Regions from separate parts of the Amycolatopsis thermalba genome, predicted to be linked through region 1. Evidence: riboswitches for the same ligand, from Rfam matches in the RefSeq annotation. Region 1 holds a riboswitch; the other holds the start of a gene.

Region 1 (6,075 bases):
CGCAGAAAAACGGCCCGCCGGCGCACCGGCGGGCCGCTGACCAGCTGGGATCAGCCCAGCGCGGCGAGCACGAGAACGGCGATCAGGGTGATGGCGGTGGCCAGGCCGGTGATCCAGGCGCGCTGGGCCGGCGACAGGGCGGGCGTGCTGTTCATGGCGAACCTCGCGGTGATCAGGGACTTCTGCGCGTACAGCGCCCGCGTACCCGTGGTCGTTACCGCGCCGAACCAGACGTGACCGAAATCACTCCTGTGGCCCTCGGTGGCGGGCCGTGTACCAGAACACCGCGCCCGCCGCGGCGATCATCAACCCGAACGACAGCGTCCCGACGACCACCGCGCGCGTCTCGCTCGGCGGTTCGGCGGCGACCCCGGTGGACGAGACCGCCGACGCGGTTCCGGCCAGCACTCCCAGCAACACGGCGACGGCGGCCCCCACGGCGGCCAGTCGCGCGACAACCTTCCTCATGATGCGTTCCCTCCATCCGGGGAACGCACGAGACCGGCTCCGATGTTGCCGGTCCGGCCTAGATCACAGCGCGTCGATCGTGCCGTCGATCCGCTCGGCGAGCGACACGTCCTTCGCGGTGATCCCGCCCGCGGAGTGCGTGCTGCACCGGAACGTCACGGTGCGCCACCGGATGTCCATGTCCGGGTGGTGGTTCACGTTCTCGGCGATTTCCGCGACCCGGTTGACCACGGCAATGGCCTGCGGGAAGTCGGCGAGTTCGGCCGTGCGCTCCAGCGCGTCGCCCGCGCGCTGCCAGTACGGCAGCTTGTTCAGGGCCTCGGAGATCTCGGTTTCGCTCAGTAGTTCCGCCATGTGCTCCATGGTGGTACGGGGGCGGGTACGCTGCACGGTTGCCACGGGAGTCCGGGTCCACCGGGCTGAGAGGCGGGTTCGCCCCGCGACCGTTCGCACCTGATCCGGATCATGCCGGCGCAGGGAGGGCCCCGACCTTTCTCGCCGGAACGAGCGAGGAGTGGTCATGAAATTCCGCACGGGCGTCCTGGTCGGCCTGGTCGCCGCCCTGACCGCGGGCTGCACGCTGGCCGGCAACGACGCGGAAGACGGCCCGGCCACGGTCACGCTGGTCACCCACGACTCGTTCGCCGCGCCGCAGCAGGTCCTGGACGCCTTCCAGCAGCAGACCGGCATCACGATCAACGTCGTGAAGAAGGGCGACGCGGGCGCGCTCACCAACACCCTGGTCCTCACGAAGGCCAACCCGATCGGCGACGCGGCCTTCGGCGTGGACTCGACCTTCGCCTCGCGCGCGCTCGCCGAGGGCGTCTTCGCGCCCTACACCAGCCCCGAGGCCGACCGCGGCCCGCAGCGCTACGCCGTGGACTCCGAGCACCGCCTGTCCGCCGTCGACCTGGGCGACGTGTGCGTGAACATCGACACCACCTGGTTCGCCGAACGCGGCATCCCGGAGCCGGCGACCTACGACGACCTGGCCAAGCCCGAGTACAAGGACCTGCTGGTGGTGGAGAACCCGGCCACCAGCTCGCCCGGCCTGGCGTTCCTGCTCGGCACCATCGCCCGCTACGGCGAGCAGAACTGGCAGAACTACTGGACCCGCCTCAAGGACAACGGCATGCGCGCCGTCGCCGGCTGGGAGGAGGCCTACGGCCAGGACTTCTCCGGCTCCTCCGGCAAGGGCCCGCGCCCGGTCGTGGTGTCCTACGCCTCCTCGCCGGCCGCGGAGATCGGTGAGGACGGCAAGCCGCGCACCAAGGCGCTGCTGGACACCTGTTTCCGCCAGGTCGAGTACGCCGGTGTGCTGGCCGGCTCGCCCAACGCGGCCAACGCCCGGAAGGTGATCGACTTCCTGCTGTCCCAGCAGTTCCAGGCGACGGTGGCGGAGAACATGTACGTCTACCCGGCGCGCGAGGGCGTGGCGTTGCCCGCGTCCTGGACGACGGCCGCCCCGCTGCCGCAGAACCCGGCGAGCCTGCCCGCCGAGACGGTGCAGGCCGGGCGTGAGCGGTGGATCGAACAGTGGCGCTCCTTGCTCGGCCAGTGACCAGCACTCGGCCACTGAGCCGCACCGGGCTCGGGCTGGCGGCACTGGCCGTGCTGCCGCTCGGGTTCCTGGTGGTCTTCTTCGCCTGGCCGGTCGGGGCGATCCTGCGGCTGGGCTTCGTCGACGGCGAGGTGCTCGCGGCACTGGCCGAGGGCGAGACGTGGCGGCTGGCCTGGTTCACCGTCGCGCAGGCCGCCGGATCGACGCTGATCGCGGTGGTCGCCGGGCTGCCGGTCGCGTTCCTGCTGGCGCGCGTGCGGCTGCCCGGGGTCGCGGTGGTCCGGACGCTGGTGCTGGTCCCGTTCGTGCTGCCCACCGTGGTGGTGGGCCTGGCGTTCCGGGCACTGTGGACGGACGGCGGCTGGATCTCCATCGTGCTGGCCAACGCGTTCTTCAACGTCGCCGTCGTCGGCCGCACGGTCGCCGGGCTGTGGGCGGTGCTCGACACGCGGGCCGAGGACGCCGCCCGCGCGCTGGGCGCGTCCCGCTGGCGGGCGTTCCGCTCGGTGACGCTGCCCGCGCTGATGCCGGCGATCACGTCCGCGGCCGCGGTGGTGTTCCTGTTCTGCGCCACCAGTTTCGGCGTGGTGCTGATCCTTGGCGGCGCGCGGTACCGGACGCTGGAGACCGAGATCTACCTGCGCACCGAGAACCTGCTGGACCTGACCGGCGCGGCGGCGCTGTCGCTGGTGCAGATCGCCGCCGTCCTGGCCGCGCTGCTGCTCGGCGCCGCGGCCCGCAAGCGCCGGGAGAGCGCGCTCCGGCTGCGGTCGAGGCGGGAGACCGCCCGGCGCCCGGTCGGCGGGGAGTGGGCCGTCGTCGGCGCCGCGGTCGTCGTGCTCGGCCTGCTGCTGACCCCGATCGTCGCGTTGCTGGTGCGCTCGGTGTCCACCGCGGACGGCTGGAGCCTGGCCGGCTACCGGGCGCTGTCGAGCACCGGCAACGACGGCACGCTCCAGGTCTCCGGCTGGGAGGCGGCGCTGAACTCGCTGCGCACCGCCACCGACGCGACGGTGCTGGCGATGGTCATCGGGGTGTCGGCGTCGGTGCTGCTGGTCGCGTTGCGCCGCGCACCGGGACGGCTCGCGCGCGGGGTCGGCGAGTCGATGGACGCCGCGCTGATGCTGCCGCTCGGCGTGTCCGCGGTGACCGTCGGGTTCGGCTACCTCATCACGCTCGACGCGCTGCCCGGCGATCTGCGCCGGTCGCCGCTGCTGGTGCCGCTCGCGCAGGCGCTGGTGGTGATCCCGCTGGTGATCCGCACGGTGCTGCCGGTGGTCCGCTCGATCGACGACCGGCTGCGCCAGGCCGCCGCCACCCTCGGCGCGAGCCCGGCCCGGGTGTGGCGCGAGATCGACGTGCCGCTGACCTTCCGCGCGGTGGTCGCGGCGGCCGGGTTCGGATACGTGGTCGCGCTCGGCGAGTTCGGCGCGACGAGCTTCCTGGCGCGCCCGCAGACGCCGACGCTGCCGGTCGCGATCGCGGCGCTGATCGCGCGGCCGGGACAGCTCAACAACCAGATGGCGTACGCCGCGTGCGCCCTGCTCATGCTGGTCACCGCGGCCGCGGTGATCGTGATCGACCGGCTCGCGTCCGGCCGGGTTGGGGAGTTCTGACGATGGCGTTGACCGTGTCCGGCCTGACCGTGCGGTACGGCGGTTTCACCGCCGTGTCGGGCGTGGACCTGGAGATCGCCGACGGCGAGGTGCTCGCGCTGCTCGGCCCGTCCGGTTCCGGGAAGTCGACGCTGCTGCGCGCGATCACCGGCCTGGAGCCGATCACCGCGGGCAGCGTGCGCTGGGACGGCGCCGACCTGGCCCGGGTGCCGGTGCACAAGCGCGGGTTCGGCCTGGTGTTCCAGGACGGCCAGCTGTTCCCGCACCGGGACGTGGCAGGCAACATCGCGTTCGGGCCGCGGATGCACGGGATGCCGGCGGCCGGGCGCGCGGAGCGGGTGAGCCGGCTGCTCGACCTGGTCGGCCTGGCCGGCTACCAGAAGCGGCGGGTGACCGAGCTGTCCGGCGGTGAGGCGCAACGGGTCGCGCTGGCCCGCGCGCTCGCGCCGGAGCCCCGCCTGCTGCTGCTCGACGAGCCACTGTCTGGTTTGGACGCCGGGCTGCGGGAACAGCTGGCCGTGGACCTGGCCGAGATGCTGCGCAGCGCGAAGATCACCGCGCTGCTCGTCACGCACGACCAGGAGGAGGCGTTCACGCTCGCCGACCGCGTCGCCGTGCTGCAGGCGGGGAAGATCCGCCAAGCCGGGGCCGTGCGCGAGGTGTGGCGCCGTCCGGCCGACGAGAACGTGGCGCGCTTCCTGGGCGTCATCACGGTCGTCGACGGCCGGGCGGCGGACGGGATCGTGCGCTGCCCGTTCGGCGAGGTCGCCGTGCCCGAGGCGCTCGACGGGCCGGTCCGGCTGGGCCTGCGCCCCACCGGCCTTAGGCTGGCAAGCGCCGGGATCGCCGGCGAGGTGCTGAGCAAGGTGCACCGCCGCGACAACGTCCGCCTCTCCGTCCGCACCGGTGCCGGCACGGTGGACGCGGTCGCGGCGGTGTCCGCCGACGTCAACCCGGGTGACGAGATCCACCTCGCCCTCGACCCGGACGGGGTGGCCCTGGTCGGCTAACCGTCCTTCGTGGACAGCCGCGCGTAGGCCAGGGACAGGCCGATCACGACGTAGCACGCGGCCCGGATGGCGCCCTCGCCCAGCTGGTCGGCCGGGATCGGGTCGCGCAGGATGTCCGCGATCGCCGTCCAGGACTGCGGCAGCAGGAACGGGTGCAGCCAGTCCACCGCCGAGAGCAGGAGCAGCACCGACGACACCACGACGCCGGCCAGTATCGACACCACCACGAGCATCGGGTGCTCGGTGCACGCCGAGATCGCCAGCGCGATCGCCGCGACCGCCCACAGCTGCAGCGTCACCCACGCCGCCGCCAGCGCCACCCGGCCCATCGCGTCCACAACGGACAGCGTGTTGCCGGACAGCGTGAACAGCGAACCGGTCCCGTTGATCACCAGCCCGGTCGCCATCGCGACCACGGCCATCAGCAGCGCCGCGGCCAGCGTGAACGTCGCCACCCCGAGCGCCTTCATCATCAGCAGCCTGCCCCGGCTCACCGGCGCGAGCAGCAGCCCGCGCAGTGTGCCCACGGACGATTCACCGGCGAGCGCGTCCCCGGCCGACATCGCCGTGATCAGCGGCAGCATCAGGTTCAGCGTCACACCGAGCGTGGCCAGCGGCAGGACCAGCGCGTTCCCGGCCGCGGACGTCAGCAGCGAGTCGTTGCCGCCACCGCCGCCGGGCTGGGCGTCGTTGTTCGCCGCGATGGTCAGCCCGATCCCGATGATCACCGGGATCAGCGCGAGCAGGCCCAGCACGATCAGGGTGCGCGGGCGGCGGAAGATCCACCGCAGCTCGGCGCGGTAGAGCCGGTGGAACGGCACACTCCACCGTTCCACCGGCGTCGCGTCCAGTGTCGCGGTCATGCCGCCCCCTCGTCCACATCCGGCAGGCGACCGGTTTCGGAATCCCGCTGCGTCAGCCGCGCGAACAGGTCCTCCAGCCCGGTGCGGGCCCGCTTCGCCTCGTGCACGGACACCCCGGCCCGCACCAGCGTCTCGATCACCTGCGGCGCGGTCGCCGCGCTCAGGTCCGCCCGCACGCCCTCCGGCGTGAGCCGGCCGGGGATGCGGTTCTCGCGCAGCGCGGTGAGCGCCTGGTCACCGTCCGGAGTGGACACCACCAGCGACGGCGTGCCGGACTCCAGCAGCTCGTCCAGCTCGCCCTGCGCCACCACCGTGCCGTCGTGCAGGACGGCCACGTGCGTGCAGGTCGCCTCGACCTCGGCGAGCAGGTGCGAGGACACCAGCACGGTGACGCCCTCGGCGTGCAGCTCGCCGATGATCCGGCGGATCTCCCGCGTGCCCGCCGGGTCCAGGCCGTTGGTCGGCTCGTCCAGCACCACCATCCGCCGCGGCACGAGCAGCGCCGAGGCGAGCCCCAGCCGCTGCTTCATGCCCAGCGAGTACCCCCGGTAGCGCCG
Region 2 (6,075 bases), 450 kb from region 1:
GCGGGCCAGGGCCAGCCCGAGCGCGATCCGCTGCACCGGCAGCACCTCCAGCACTGGCGCGAGTTCCTCGGCCACGGACGGTACGGGGATGCGCACCGCGGCCGGCACCGCGTCGGCGGACGACCCGAGCGCCAGCACGTCGGCGCCCCGCTCGGCGACCGCGGCCAGCACGTCGCGCAGTGCCGCGCCGCCCCGCCCGGCGCCGGTGATGGCGAGGACCGCGGTCTCCTCGTCGACGGCGGCGACCGGCCCGTGCAGCAGGTCCGCGCCGCTGTACGCGCGGGCGGCGAGGTAGCTGGTCTCGGCGAGCTTGAGCGCCGACTCCAGCGCGGTGGCGTAGGAGTAGCCGCGGCCGGTGGTGATGATCCGGTCGACGAAGCGGTAGCGGTCCACGGCGCGGTGCACGTCGGCCTCCAGCGCCTGCCGGGCCAGCGGCTCGATCTCCGCGGCGGCCGAGCCGTCGCCACCCCGGACGGCGTCGATGAGCAGGTACAACGCGAGCAGCGTGGCCGAGTACGTCTTGGTCGCGGCCACCGCCGTCTCGGTGCCGGCCCCGATGTCGACGGCCAGCTCGGCGGCCCCGCCCAGCGGCGAGGCGGGCGTGTTGGTGACCGCGACGGTCAGCGCGCCCTGCTTGCGCGCGGTCTGGGTGAACTCGAGCAGGTCGGGCGAGCCGCCGCTCTGGCTGACCGACACCAGCAGCACGTCCCGCAGGTCGGGACGCGCGCCGTAGAGGGTCACCGTGGAGGGTGAGACGAGCCCGGCTGGCAGCCCGAGCAGGACCTCGATGAGGTATTTCGCGTACAGCGCCGCGTGGTCGCTGGAGCCGCGCGCGGCCAGCAGGGCGAACCGCGGCGGCCGCCGGGAGATGGCGGCCGCGACGTCGGCGATGTCCCCGCGGCGGGCCACCAGCCCACCCAGAACGGCGGGCTGTTCGGCGATTTCCGCGGCCATGTGCTGTCCGGGGTTGCTCATCCCTGATCCCTTCGGAGGTCTAGACCAATGCTACCCCGGGCGAGGTTCCATCCGGAAAGGGTAGTTTCATCCTGCGCCACGGGCGCGGTTCGAGGAGGAGTCGGTCATGTTGGAGTCAGCCACGCGCGGTCAGCGCGAACCGAAGTACTGGGCGTTGAAGCAGCATCTGCTCGACCTGCTGGAGACGATGCCGCCGGGTTCGCCGATTCCCACCGAACGCTCGCTGGCCACCGAGTTCGCGGTCTCCCGCACCACGGTGCGGCAGGCGCTGGCGGACCTGACCGCCGAGGGCAGGCTGCACCGGGTGCAGGGCAAGGGCACGTTCGCCGCCGAGCCGAAGCTGGCGCAGCGGCTGCAGCTGTCGTCGTACACCGAGGACATGCGGGCGAAGGGGCGCGAGCCGTCGTCGAAGCTGCTGGAGGTCGAGGAGCTGACGGCCGAGCCCGAGCTGGCGAAGCTGCTCGGCATCCGCAACGGCGCGAAGGTGCTGCGGATGCGCCGGCTCCGGCTGGCCGACGGCGAGCCGATGGCGCTGGAGACCACGCACCTGCCGCTCGGGCGGTTCCGTGGCCTGCGCAAACACGTGTCGGCCGGCGGTTCCCTGTACGCGGTGTTGCGGGAGCAGTACGGGGTGGAGATGGACAGCGCGGAGGAGACGATCGAGACCGCGCTGGCCGGGCCACAGGAGGCGGACCTGCTGGGCGCCGACGTCGGCACCCCGATGCTGCTGCTGTCGCGGCATTCGTTCGCCGCGGACGGCAAACCGGTCGAATTCGTGCGGTCGATCTACCGCGGTGACCGGTACAAGTTCGTGACCACGCTGCGGCGTCCGTAACTCCCGCAACATCCCTTGCCGTGTCAAGGGATCGTTAAGCCCGTCGTGTCCACTGTGGACGATGGAGGTGTCCTGCGTCACCTTCCGGCAACGCTGGGAGCATCTCAATCGACAAACACGTTGGACACGATGGGGTTAACACGAGAGGGAGAGCGAACACACCGCGATCATGACCGAGGAGAAGGAAGCAAGCGGCGAGAAGAAGACCGGGCTGTCTCCGGCGCAGGTGGTGGCGTCGGCGCTGGCCGCGGTGACGGCTGCCTTCCTGGGCTCCACCCTGGGCGTGGCGGGGACGGTCATCGGCGCCGGTGTCGCGAGCATCGTGACGACCGTGGGCGGCGAGGTCTACCTGCGGTCGCTGCGGCGTACGCGGCAGGCGGCGCGCAAGACCGCCGAGCTGCTGGCCGTGGCCGAGACCCGGCAGCAGACCAAGGTGGTCCCACCCGCCGTCGCACCGCGTTCGACGCACCCGTTGATCAGGCACCAGCAGCAGAACGGGACGACGGTCGCCAGACCGGCGGCCCAGCTCACCGACGTGCAGCGGACCCGGGTCATCCACCCGATCACGCCGCCGCTGTCGGGCACGACGCGCCGGATGCCGATCGCCGGGCAGGGTGGTTCCCGGGGTGGCGAGAAGACGGTGTTCATCCCGAAGCCGGTGGACCCGCCCGCGGCCGAAGAGGCGCCGCCGGCCGGGAAGAAGCCCTGGTGGAAGAGCCGGTGGACGCTCGCGGCGGCCACCAGCGTGGTCGCGTTCGTGGTCGGGATGCTGGCGATCACCAGCTTCGAGGCGGCGACCGGCAGCACGGTGTCCGGCGGGAACGGCACGACGCTGGGCCGGGTGGTCGGCGGCAGCGGCCCCGCCGAGAAGACGACCCCGCAGGTCTCGACGGTGACGGAGAGCTCCTCCGCGGACGAGCAGGCGCCGGCGAGCACCCGCAGCAGCGCGCCCACGACGTCCTCCAGCGCCGAAGAGACGCAATCGCCGGTGACGACCACGCCGAGCACCAGCGTGCAGGAGACCCCGTCGCAGGCGTCCGAGACCGCCACGACGGCGCCGAGCAGCCCGTAAGAGCCGAGACGGAGAAGGGCCCTTCGCGAGTTTTCGCGAAGGGCCCTTTTTCATCCCTCGTGGGCCACGGCCTCGGCGGGGGACGATCACCGGCGTCGCCAACCAGATCTCCGGCTTCGTCGCCCGGCTGGTCTACCTGACCGCGTTCTGCTGCGTCCGGCTGCGGGTGAGCGCCCAGATCAGCAGGACCGCGCCGGCCGTGCCGACCACGTAGTCGGACCAGCCTGGCAGTCCGGCCGCCCGGAGCAGCCCGGCGACGCCGAACGTGGTCTGCCACAGGGCGGCCGTGACGGCGGAGCCGAAGCCCTGGACGAACAGGAGTGTGCCGACTATCCAGCGCGCCCCCTGGGCCGTGCCGGTCTTCATGGTGCCTCCGATGGTTTCCGATGCGAGTGCATCGAAACGGTAGCACGATCCGATGCACTCGCATCGGTAAAGTGGGTGGCGTGCCCAGGAAGATCGACCACGAGGACCGGCGGCGGCGGATCGCGGACGCCGTCTGCGCGCTGATCGGCAGGCGCGGGCTGGAGGGGGTGAGCCTGCGCGAGGTGGCCGGCGAGGCGGGTGTGTCGATGGGCGCGGTGCAACGGTGTTTCAGCACCAAGGAGGACATGCTGGTCTTCGCGCAGGAGCACGTGAACCGGCGGATCACCGAGCGGGCGCAGGCCCGGATCGCGGGCTCCACATCGCCGATCAGGATGCTCGCGGAGACGCTGACGGCCATGCTCGCGGCCGACGACCTGGTGGAGGCGCGCGTGTGGATGGCGTTCACCGCGCAGTCGGCGGTGGACCCGGCGCTGGCGGAGGTGCAGCGCGGCCACTACGCCGGGCTGGCCGAACTGCTCGCCGTGTTGTTGCGCGCCGCGCAGGACGCGGGGCAGGTGCGGGCCGGCCTCGACGTGGCGGCGGAGGTGGAGACGCTCATCACCCTCGCGGACGGCCTCACGGTGCAGATCCTGCTCGGCCGCCGCACGGTGGCCTCGGCACGGGAGCAACTGCACACCCGCCTCGACGGGCTGCGGACGGCTTGAGCGCTGCGGGGGCTCGGCGCGCTGGTGGCCGCTGTTTGAGTGCAGACGCGGGAGGCCCCTGACGGCGCGCGCGTCGAGGTCAGTCCGGCGGTGCCCGCCGTACGCGGGCTGCGGCGCGACGTGCACGCCGCGCCAACCCGGGCAGCGGCTCAGCGGTGGCGTGGGTCCGTCCGGCTCAGTCCAGCTGTGCCCGCAGTGCGCGGGCTGCCGCCGCCGGGTCGTCGGCTTCGGTGATCGCACGCACGACCACGATGCGTGACGAGCCCGCCGCGAGCACCTCCGGCAGCCGCTCCGCGTCGATACCGCCGATGGCGAACCACGGCCGCGGGGTGCCGAGCGCGGCGGCGTCACGCACCAGCTCCAGGCCGGGCGCCGGGCGGCCCGGCTTCGTCGGCGTCGGCCAGCAGGGGCCGGTGCAGAAGTAGTCCACACCTTCTTCCACAGCCGCCGCCTGGGCCTGTGGAAGGTCGTGCGTCGAGCGGCCGACCACCGGCTCCTCGCCGATCACGCGCCGCGCCAGGGGGACCGGCAGGTCGTCCTGGCCCAGGTGCAGCACGTCCGCATCGACAGCCGCCGCGATGTCCGCCCGGTCGTTCACCGCCAGCAGCGCCCCGTGCCGCGCGCACGCCTCGGCCAGGATCTCCAGCGCGGCCAGCTCCTGACGGGCCTCCAGCGGCGCCCCGTCCCGCTTGTCCCGCAGCTGGATGATGTCCACCCCGCCGGCCAGCGCGGCATCGGCGAACTCCGCCAGATCCGGCCGGTCTCCCGTGCACAGGTAGAGCCGCGCCGCGTCGAGGCGCTTCCTGATCTCGTCACCACTGAGCCCTGGCATGGCCCGAACCCTATCTCGCACGTTAGGGTGGGGGTGTCCGCACGGGAGCCCGAGCCACGGGCTGAGAGGGAGCTGTCAGCGCTCCGACCGTGGAACCTGATCCGGATCATGCCGGCGCAGGGAGCGTGATTCCTCATGAGCAACCAGCACGTGGCCGTCGTCGGCGGCGGGGTCATCGGCCTGTCCGTGGCCTGGCGCGCCGCCGCGGCCGGGCACCGCGTCACCGTCGTCGACCCCACGCCGGGCCGCGGCGCGTCCTGGGTCGCCGGCGGCATGCTGGCCCCGGTCACCGAGGCCTGGCCCGGCGAAGAAGAGTCCCTCGCACTCGGCGAGGAGTCCCTGAAGCGCTGGCCGGCGTTCGCGCAAGCGCTTGCGCACGACGGTGGCGACCCGGGGCTGTCCACCGCGGGCACCCTCGTCGTGGCGCTGGACCGCGCCGACGCCGACCAGCTGGACATCGTCGCCGGCTACCTGCGGTCGGTCGGCCGCGACGTCGAGCAGGTCACCGGCCGACGGCTGCGCTCGCTCGAACCGGGCCTGGGCGCCGTCCGCGGCGGCCTGCTCGTGCCCGGTGACCTGGCTGTCGACAACCGCAAGCTGCTCCGCGCCCTGGAAGCCGCCGCACTCCGGCGCGGCGCGGAGTTCACCGGAGACGCCGCGCAGGCCGTCGAACCCGGCCGTGTCCGCACGGCCCATTGCGAGGTCCACTGCGACGTGGTCGTGATCGCCGCGGGCGCCCACAGCGCGCGGCTCCACCCGCTGCTCGCGCGAGGTGTCCGTCCGCTCAAGGGCGAGATCCTCCGCCTGCGTGCGCGGCGCACGAGCCTGCCACCTCCCACGCGCACGGTGCGCGCGGTCGTCGAGGGGCGGCCGGTGTACCTGGTGCCGCGCGCGGACGGCGAACTCGTCCTCGGCGCGACCCAGTACGAGGCCGGTTTCGACGACACCGTGAGCGCGCGCGGCGTGCGCGAGCTGCTGGAGGGCGCCGAGCGGATCTTCCCCAGCATCGACGAGTACGAGCTGGTCGAGACCGCGGCCGGGCTGCGCGCGGCCAGCACCGACACGCTCCCGTTCATCGGTGACCTCGGCGACGGTGTCCTCGCCGCCACCGGTCACCACCGCAACGGTCTGCTCATGGCGCCGGTGACCGCCGACGCCGTCGTGGCTCGCCTGGCCGGGGAGAAACCGCCCGAGGAGGCGCTCGCGGCGGACCCGGCCCGGCTCGGAACAGGAGGGGTCTGATGGAAGTGCAGGTCAACGGGGACTGGCGGGAGGTCCCCGACGACGCGACGGTGACCGACGTGCTCAAGGCGATCGACGCGCCCGAGCG

The links. A riboswitch is a leader RNA that binds a small molecule or an ion and turns the genes downstream of it on or off. The one in region 1 is predicted to bind thiamine pyrophosphate.
Region 2: linked by a shared signal. The riboswitch ahead of thiO (glycine oxidase ThiO) and the one ahead of L1857_RS32125 (thiamine ABC transporter substrate-binding protein) in region 1 are both predicted to bind thiamine pyrophosphate.

Annotation. Positions count from the first base shown of each region.
Region 1 covers NZ_CP091196.1:6,626,998-6,633,072, reverse strand. Annotated here, with positions in the region: gene L1857_RS32135 (hypothetical protein) at 244-468, opposite strand; gene L1857_RS32130 (4a-hydroxytetrahydrobiopterin dehydratase) at 532-822, opposite strand; TPP riboswitch at 856-966, shown strand; gene L1857_RS32125 (thiamine ABC transporter substrate-binding protein) at 989-2,029, shown strand; gene L1857_RS32120 (ABC transporter permease) at 2,044-3,645, shown strand; gene L1857_RS32115 (ABC transporter ATP-binding protein) at 3,648-4,655, shown strand; gene L1857_RS32110 (ABC transporter permease) at 4,652-5,518, opposite strand; gene L1857_RS32105 (ABC transporter ATP-binding protein) at 5,515-6,075, opposite strand, start outside.
Region 2 covers NZ_CP091196.1:7,072,866-7,078,940, reverse strand. Annotated here, with positions in the region: gene L1857_RS34290 (SIS domain-containing protein) at 1-954, opposite strand, end outside; gene L1857_RS34285 (GntR family transcriptional regulator) at 1,082-1,810, shown strand; gene L1857_RS34280 (hypothetical protein) at 1,980-2,882, shown strand; gene L1857_RS34275 (hypothetical protein) at 3,015-3,248, opposite strand; gene L1857_RS34270 (TetR/AcrR family transcriptional regulator) at 3,329-3,913, shown strand; gene thiE (thiamine phosphate synthase) at 4,089-4,745, opposite strand; TPP riboswitch at 4,777-4,885, shown strand; gene thiO (glycine oxidase ThiO) at 4,881-5,987, shown strand; gene thiS (sulfur carrier protein ThiS) at 5,987-6,075, shown strand, end outside.